Regions from separate parts of the Roseateles sp. AC306 genome, predicted to be linked through region 1. Evidence: predicted binding sites of a transcription regulator. Region 1 holds the regulator's gene; the other holds the start of a gene.
The links. Region 1 encodes LexA, which represses DNA repair genes until DNA is damaged. Its sites were predicted from a motif close to ACTGTATNNNNATACAGT; they were not measured.
Positions count from the first base shown of each region.

Region 2: the regulator LexA is predicted to act here: its motif matches at 1,921-1,938, upstream of AC0IZJ_RS22000 (PA0069 family radical SAM protein).

Region 1 covers NZ_CEEDEB010000001.1:603,522-607,603, forward strand. Annotated here, with positions in the region: gene AC0IZJ_RS02415 (HAD-IA family hydrolase) at 1-313, shown strand, start outside; RNA gene ssrA (transfer-messenger RNA) at 327-699, shown strand; gene AC0IZJ_RS02425 (DUF72 domain-containing protein) at 935-1,915, opposite strand; gene lexA (transcriptional repressor LexA) at 1,986-2,654, opposite strand; gene AC0IZJ_RS02435 (asparaginase) at 2,740-3,657, shown strand; gene AC0IZJ_RS02440 (organic hydroperoxide resistance protein) at 3,658-4,082, opposite strand, start outside.
Region 2 covers NZ_CEEDEB010000013.1:153,286-157,367, reverse strand. Annotated here, with positions in the region: gene AC0IZJ_RS22025 (DMP19 family protein) at 1-22, shown strand, start outside; gene AC0IZJ_RS22020 (hypothetical protein) at 564-803, shown strand; gene AC0IZJ_RS22015 (hypothetical protein) at 937-1,101, opposite strand; partial or broken gene AC0IZJ_RS22010 (DnaB-like helicase C-terminal domain-containing protein) at 1,207-1,398, shown strand; gene AC0IZJ_RS22005 (response regulator) at 1,411-1,782, opposite strand; gene AC0IZJ_RS22000 (PA0069 family radical SAM protein) at 1,939-3,063, shown strand; gene AC0IZJ_RS21995 (phosphoethanolamine transferase) at 3,176-4,082, opposite strand, start outside.

The sequences.
Region 1 (4,082 bases):
GCGCTTCGCGTTGCCGTTGACGGCGGCGCTGCGTCTGGGTGCGCGGGTGTTGGTGGGCGGTGACACCACCGGCCATACCAAGCCACATCCGGCGCCGCTGCTGGAAGCGGCGCGCCGTCTGGGCGTTGCTCCCCAGGGCTGTCTCTACGTGGGCGACGACGAGCGGGATGTGATCGCTGGTCGCGCGGCCAGCATGGCGACGGCGGTTGCGGCATGGGGATACCTGGGCGCGCAGGCAGATTTCAGTCAGTGGGGCGCTGATATCGCGCTGGCCGCTCCAGGCGAGCTCTTGAAACAGCTCGGACTGGCCTAAACTAGCGAGCTCTGGGGCCGACTTGGTTTCGACGTGGGTGCGGATCCGGAGTAGGGCATGCCGAGCACCAGTTCGCTCGTAAAACCACTGGAAACAAAGTAACTGCAAACGACTCTACGTTCGCACTCGCCGCTTAATTGCGGATGAGCTTCTCAACGGCAGGCCGATGGGCCGGGCTGAATCCCGCAAGGGGCTAGGCTGAGAAGTCACTCACATCGGCTGGCAATGCGCTGGGTCACTCAGTGTGTTGTGAGACTAAGTGACTGGCGGGAAAGCTAGCGTGCCACTGCGCGAGTTGACCGTGAGATTCAAATCAGCCGGCTAAGCATGTAGATCTGCCCGGTGATGGCTTGCGGACGGGGGTTCAATTCCCCCCGGCTCCACCATTACAGAGTTCAGCGAGGTTCGCTGAATTCCAAAAAAGGCCTAAGTCAATCAACGACTTAGGCCTTTTTCTTTGTCCGTCAGCGTCCGGGTAAGTGCGCCACCTTCCGGCATCTGACCGGGTAACTTTCAGGATAGCCCGGCTCGTCGGGGTGACACTCCTCGCAGAGTTACCCAGCCGGTATTCGGGCTATGGACCCCACCACGATTGATGGTGAGAGCGCGCGAGCGCGGGGGCTATTTCTTTGCACCGAATCCCTTTGCTCGTACGCGGGGACCCGGCATAGCCCAGTCGGGCATCGACGCTCCTCGCTCGCCGATCGGGCTGTCGAGGCCCAGCTTGCGGGTGAGCGTCGCGGCGTCAAAGGGTGCATGAACTTTGACGTCGTTGTCGAAATAGCAGTAGATGTCGCGGCGGGAATGATGGGGACCGGGATCCGTGGAGGCCAAGCGGGCGTCGTATACCTGGTGGCCGCTGCTCCAGGCCTTGACGCGCGTCGCCCAGCGGTCCAGCGCCTCGCCGCTGTAGCCGCTCGCGTAGAGCTCCTTGTCGCCGTGCAAGCGCACATAGACGAAATCTGCGGTCAGGTCTTCAAGCAATGGCCATTTGCCGGCTGTATCGGCGACGACCAGCGCGACCTCGTAACGCCGCAGCAGCGCGATGAAAGCTGGGTCGACAAAGCTTGGATGGCGAATCTCGACGGCATGGCGCATCGAGCGTTTGCGGTCGATGTCCAGGCTCACCCGGCCTTCAACGCGCGAGTCGTGACCTCTGGCGATACGCGCCGCCGCTTCAGTGTCATGCGGCAGCATGGCGAAAAATGCTTCGAATCGATCCGGCTTGAAGGGCAGCATCGGCGGGAACTGCCAGAGGATGGGGCCGAGCTTGTCACGCAATTCGAACAGGCCGTTCGCAAGAAAATTGGCCAGTGGCGTCTCGATTTCCTTCAGCCGCCGCATGTGGGTGATGTACTTCGGCGCCTTCACGGAGAACACAAAGCCGGGGGGCGTGTCATCGCGCCACTGCGCGTAGTAGTCCGGGTGCTGAAGCGAGTAGAAGGAGCCGTTGATCTCGATGGTGGGCACCATCCTCGATGCGAACTCAAGTTCGCGTCGCTGGACCAAGCCCTCCGGGTAGAACACACTGCGCCAGGGTTCGTATCGCCAGCCGGAGATGCCGATTCGAATGTCACCACCGGGAGCGCGTGCCTTGGCCATGCGGCAACGGGGCAGGGCGCGTGCCCAAACCGGCGTCGATCCAAGCGAATCGCGCGCCGTTCAATATCGATCAGTTGAAGCCTTGCCCTCTGATCAAGCCGACGGCCAGGCCCTCGATGCTGAAGTGCTCGCTGTCGTTCACATGAATGGGCTCGAAATCAGCGTTCTCAGGCAGCAGCTGGATGCCGTCCGGCCCGCGCTTGAAGCGTTTGACGGTGACTTCCTCACCAACGCGGGCGACGACGATCTGGCCGTTGCGGGCTTCCTTGGCGGACTGCACGGCGAGCAGATCGCCGTCGAGGATGCCGATGTCCTTCATGCTCATGCCCTTGACCTTGAGCAGGTAGTCGGGCTTCTTCGCAAACAGCGTTGGCTCGACGGTGTAAGTCTGCTCGACATGCTCCTGCGCCAGGATGGGAGCGCCGGCGGCAACGCGGCCGATCAAGGGAAGCGTGAGTTGGGCGAACGCCGGGATGGGCAGGCTGAACTGGCGGGCGCGATTGACGGCATTCAGCGTGTCGGACTTGAGGCGGATGCCGCGCGAGGTGCCGCCGACCAGTTCGAGAACACCCTTGCGCGCGAGGGCCTGCAGATGCTCCTCGGCGGCGTTGGCGGATTTGAAACCCAGTTCGGCGGCGATCTCGGCGCGGGTGGGGGGCGAGCCGGTGCTTTCGATCGCGTTGCGCACCAGGTCGAAGATCTGCTGTTGGCGGGCGGTAAGCTTGGGTTGGTCTTGCACGGGCGGCCTTTTCAAGGTGGCTGGAAATTTGTCCAGCACCTGTATTTTTGTCCAGGAAACCAGCAAATTGCAAACCCCAGCGAAATTGATCGTCATTCTGGGCACCGGCGGCACGATTGCTGGCACCGCTGCAAGCGCCAGCGACGGCGTGGGCTACACGGCCGCGCAGCTGCGTGTCGAGGACTTGCTCGCTGCTGTGCCGGCATTGGTGGGGCGGCCATTGGAGGCGCAGCAGGTCGCACAGTTGGACAGCAAGGACATGGACTGTGCGACCTGGCAGCGCCTCGCGCATGCCGTGCAGGCGCAGTTGGCGCGGCCCGAGGTGGCGGGCGTCGTTATCAGCCACGGCACGGACACGCTGGAGGAGACAGCCTACTTTCTGCACCGCGTGCTGGCGCCAACCAAGCCCGTGGTGCTGACGGCGGCGATGCGGCCGGCGACGGCGCTGGCGCCCGACGGGCCGCAGAATCTTTTCGACGCTGTGCAAGTGGCGGCCACCCGGGGCGCCATGGGTGTGGTCGTTGTGCTGGCGGGTCGCGTGCATGACGCGATACAGGTGCGCAAGACGCACAGCTACCGCGTCGATGCCTTCGAATCGGTGGACGGCGCGCTCGTGGCCCGGGTGGAGGAGGGCGCGGTCCGGCTTGTTGGCCGCTGGCCGGTGGGTGAGGCGTTAGGTCTGAATCGTGTCGCAAGGCCGGCGGAGAGCTGGCCACGCGTCGACATCGTGCTCAACCACGCCGGCGCCGATGGCCGTGTCGTGCAGGCACTGCTAACGGCGGGTGTGGACGGCATCGTCGCAGCCGGGACAGGCAACGGCACGCTGAGCATGACCCTGGAGGATGCGCTGCGTGACGCCGAGGTGCGCGGCGTACGCGTGCTGCGCAGCACGCGCTGCGACGCCGGGCCGGTGATGGACCTGCCCGGCCTGCTGCCGAGTGCCGGTGCACTGAGTCCGGTCAAGGCCAGGATCGAGCTGATCCTGGTCCTGCTCGCGGGCTGATCAGACGATCGTCAGCGTCACGTCCACATTGCCGCGCGTGGCGTTGGAGTACGGGCATACCTCGTGGGCGGTGGCCACCAGCGCTTCCAGTGCGGCGCGCTCCATGCCGGGCACGGAGATCTTCATATCGACCTGGATGCCGAAGGCGCCCGGCTTGTTGGCGTGCGGGCCGATGGCGACATCGCTGGTGATGGACACCTCGGCGGGCAGGCTGATCTTCTGCTTGCCGGCGACGGCCTTCATCGCGCCGATGAAGCAGGCGGAGTAGCCGGCCGCGAACAACTGCTCGGGGTTGGTGCCCGGGCCGCCGGCGCCGCCCAGTTCCTTGGGCGTGGACAGCGTCACGTCGATGGCGCCATCGGAAGACTTGGCAGTGCCGGCGCGGCCGCCAGTGGCAGTTGCGGTGGCGGTGTAGAGGGCTTTTT
Region 2 (4,082 bases), on a different contig from region 1:
CGGACTGTACGCAGATGGCTAACCGGTCGCTCAATCCGACCCGCGCCAGCATGCCGCTGCAGGCCGTCATTTCATTCTCGGCCTTCCGCGTCTTGCCATCGCGGTCGGCTCGGGGCCTTTCCGTTCGGCGAACCCAGCACCGCACAGTGGGAACAAGCGGTTTACGAATGGCTGTTCGGCCTTGCGCAGCACTTATTCGTCGACATCCCGTTTGAACGGGCAGTCGTCGGCTGGCTTACCACCATGGAAGTCGAAGAACTCGCCCGGGCGGCGGTTCCCGAACAGCGCGGCCATGGCTACATCGTCGCGAGGAATGGGCGTCTTGAGTACCATGCGCCAAACCTCAAGGGCGCGTTGCTCACATGACGGCCAACCCTTCCATCGAGGGGACGTCCACAAGCGGGCTTTGTCCACTTGCGGCCGCCCCTCATGTCAAACGTTGAGCCGCCGGTGCAACTATGAGCGCAGGATTCATCGTGGCTTTCTTGGTGGCAGCGGTCGTTGTCGTAGCGCCATCGGTCGTGCTAATGCGGTCCGCGTGGCGGACCGGTACGGTTGGTCGAATGCTTGCAGTTTTGGCGCTTGCACTCCTGGTCGCGCTGGCCATGATGGTCTCGTCGTTGGGCTCTAAGCTAGACGAAGAAGCTGCACTAACCTTCCTCGCGATGTGGGGCTTGCTGCTGATGGTCGTCGGTTCAGTCGGCGCATTGGTTTGTGCGTTCCAACGCCTGATGCGGGCGGCGGTGCGGCGTAGCAGTTCGATCCAGCCGACGCCTGGCGGCCCGGCTCATATCAACCGTTGAAAGGCAGCTTTCTGGAGGCCTGGCAGGCCGGTGCCGACGTCCGCTTCGGGCACATTGCTGACTCACGCATGCCGACTGCGAGCGGCGGCGGCCAGCCTCACGCTGACATGGCGTTAGCGAGAGGCAGCTGAGGTCACGCATCGAGGGGATTCTGTTGCGCATCGCTTTGCGCGTCAGTGACGTCGGCGATCAGGGCTACCTGCGAAAGCTGGCTTGCCGAAAACCGACGACCCTCGGCTTGGTTTTCCACAAGTAAAACTTTCAACGACAGCCCGAATTCAAGCTGAAGTTCTGCCAAGCGTTTTCTGCATCCCAACCGCAGAAATCGGCGCTCGACCGCTTTTGGCCTGTTCTGACGCCAAAGCGTCAAAACTTCGCTTCAGGTTGGGATTTCTTTACTAATTTCATCATGTTCATCTACCGCGACGAGTACTACACCAAGGACGAGTGCAAAGAACCGGGTGTGGCGGAGATCATCATTGCGAAACAGCGTAACGGCCCGGTGGGCACCGTGAAGCTGATGTTCCAGCGGATGCACACCAAGTTCGAGAACCTCGCGCCGGGCTATGTTGGTGTGGAGCGGGACGAGTATTAGTAGCGCTGCAGCTCAGACGCCGCCGTGGCGTTGCTTCAGCAGCGCATCCAGCTGGTTGAAATTGATCGGCTTCATCAGATGGGCGTCGAAGGCGTCCAGCTCGACGCTCTTGAGCGCGCCGGTAATGGCGACCACGACGATGCTGGTACCGAAGCGCTTGCGCAACTCGGCCGCCAACGCGTGGCCATCGACCTCGGGCATGAAAACGTCGATCAAGGCGACGTCGGGCGCGAAGGTCTCGGCAAGTTTGAGGGCGTCTTCCCCGCAGGTGGCGTACTGGACGCTCCGGCCTTCGAGCTGAAGGCAGAACGCCAGGGATTCGGCCGAGTCCAGGTCGTCGTCGACGACGAGCAACTTGAGTTCGGGCAGGGCTTCCTCGGTCATGGGTTGGGACTGTCCCCTGAACTTCTGCGGAACGGCCTGCTGATTACTACCTAGCTTCCACCATGAATCGGGCTCAGGCAAACACCTGGTTGCAGGCCGGCCGTCGCGCCTTCGCTGTTGCTTTGAAAACCGCAGAATACTGTATATATTTACAGTATGTCGCCCGCTCCCACCCGCATTGCCTCCGCCCAACCCGGCCTTGTTCACGTCGACTCCATCAAGGGCCGTGGCACGGCGACGTCCATGCCGCATCGCTTCGAGCAACGCGAGCGTGAGCAGTATGACGACGGCTGGGGTTCGCTGGATCAGGACGCCGCCGAGGAGCACCTGCCGTTGGCTACCGAGGTCATCGAGGAACATGCCAAGAAGATCGTCACCAGCAACCAGTCGCCCGACATCTCCTTCGACTACTCCATCAACCCGTACCGCGGCTGCGAGCACGGCTGCGTTTACTGTTTTGCCCGGCCCACCCACAGCTACCTGAACCTGTCCCCGGGGCTTGACTTCGAGACGCGCATCGTCGCCAAGGTCAACGCGGCGGAGCGCCTGCGCGAGACGTTGGCTTCGCCGCGCTATGAGCCGCGCTCGCTGGTGCTGGGTACTGCGACGGATGCCTATCAACCGGTCGAGCGCCGGCTGGGCATCACACGCCGCATCGTCGAGGTGCTGGCCGAATGCAGCCATCCTTTTTCGGTCGTCACCAAGAGCAGCGGCATCGAGCGTGAGCTGGACCTGATCGCGCCGATGGCCGCGCAGGGCCTGGTGTCGGTCTACCTGTCCATCACGACGCTGGACAACGATCTCGCCCGCATACTGGAGCCGCGCGCCGCCGCACCGGCACGCCGGCTGCGCACGGTTCAGGCGTTGGCCGAGGCCGGCGTGCCGGTGGGCGTCAGCGTGTCGCCCATCATCCCCTTCATCAACGAGCCGGAGCTGGAGCGCATCCTGGAGGCCGCTGCGGCGGCCGGCGCCAGCAGCGCCTTCAGCATCCCGGTGCGGCTGCCCTGGGAGGTGAACCCGTTGTTCCACGACTGGCTGCAACGCCACTTTCCCGACCGTGCCGACCGCGTGATGGCGCGCATCCGAGACATGCGTGGCGGCAAGGACAACGACGCCCGCTTCGGCACGCGCTTCACCGGCGAGGGTGTCTGGGCCCAGTTGCTCCAGGCACGGTTCCAGCGGGCGGTCACCAAGCTGGGGTTGCGCAACAAGCGGCGGCAGGTGCAACTGGGGCTGTTCACACGGCCACGCAAATCTTCGGCGCAGGGCGACCTGTTCTAGCCAGTTGGGGACAGAGCTATTCGCTGCGCTCGGTCGGTCGGTCCCACCAGGCCTTCAGCTCAGTTGGGCACGAGGTACTCACTGCGCCCGGACGGTCTGTCTCACAAGGTCTTCAGTTTCGGCAGCCGGCCAGCAAGTCCCACCCCGCCTTGTAGACATCCGCCCGGGCGCCCACCCAGCCCATGGCGGTGTGGAAGAGGTTGTCATGCGACGCAGGTTTGTCGCGCAGCGCGGCCAAGCAGCCCGGCTTCAGTGAAGCGGCTAGGCCGCCGCCCTCGGGCACCCACAGCACCATCGGCACATGCGTCTGCTCGGCGGGCGCCATTGCGTAGGGCATGCCGTGCAGGTAGAGGCCGTTCTCGCCGAGCGACTCGCCGTGGTCGGACACGTAGAGCATGCCCGCGTCGAAGCGGCTGCTTTGCGTCTGCAGCCAGGCGATGGACCGGGCCAGCAGGCGGTCGGTCGTCGCGATAGTGTTGTCGTAGCCGTTGACGACCTGCTCGCGTGGGCACTGCTGCAGCGCGTTGCTCCTGCACTCGGGCTGGAAGGGCTTGAGGTCGGGCGGCGAGCGCTTGAAGTAGGCCGGGCCATGGCTGCCCATCTGGTGCATGACGAGGACGAGGCCGCGCTTGACGCGCTCCGGGTCGAGCGCGGCGATGCGCTTGTCCAGTTCATGCAGCAGGGACTCGTCGAAGCATTCGTCGCCATCGCACAGGCCAGCCGGCAGCGGCGCGGCGCCGTCGGGCAGCTTGGCCGTGAAGCTGTTGGGCACGCGGTCGCAGAGGCCCTTGCAGCCGCTCTGGTTATCCAGCCACAGCACGGCCAGGCCGGCCCGTTGCAACACGTCGAGCAGGTTTTCCTGCGTGCCACGCGCGTCGCCAAAGGCGTCACGGCCCAGCGGCGAGAACATGCAGGGCAGGGATGCCGCCGTGCTCGTGCCGCAGGAGGTGACGTTGCGCAGGCTTAACACGGGCAGCCTGGCCAGCTCCGGGTTGGTCGGCCGCGTGTAGCCGTTGAGG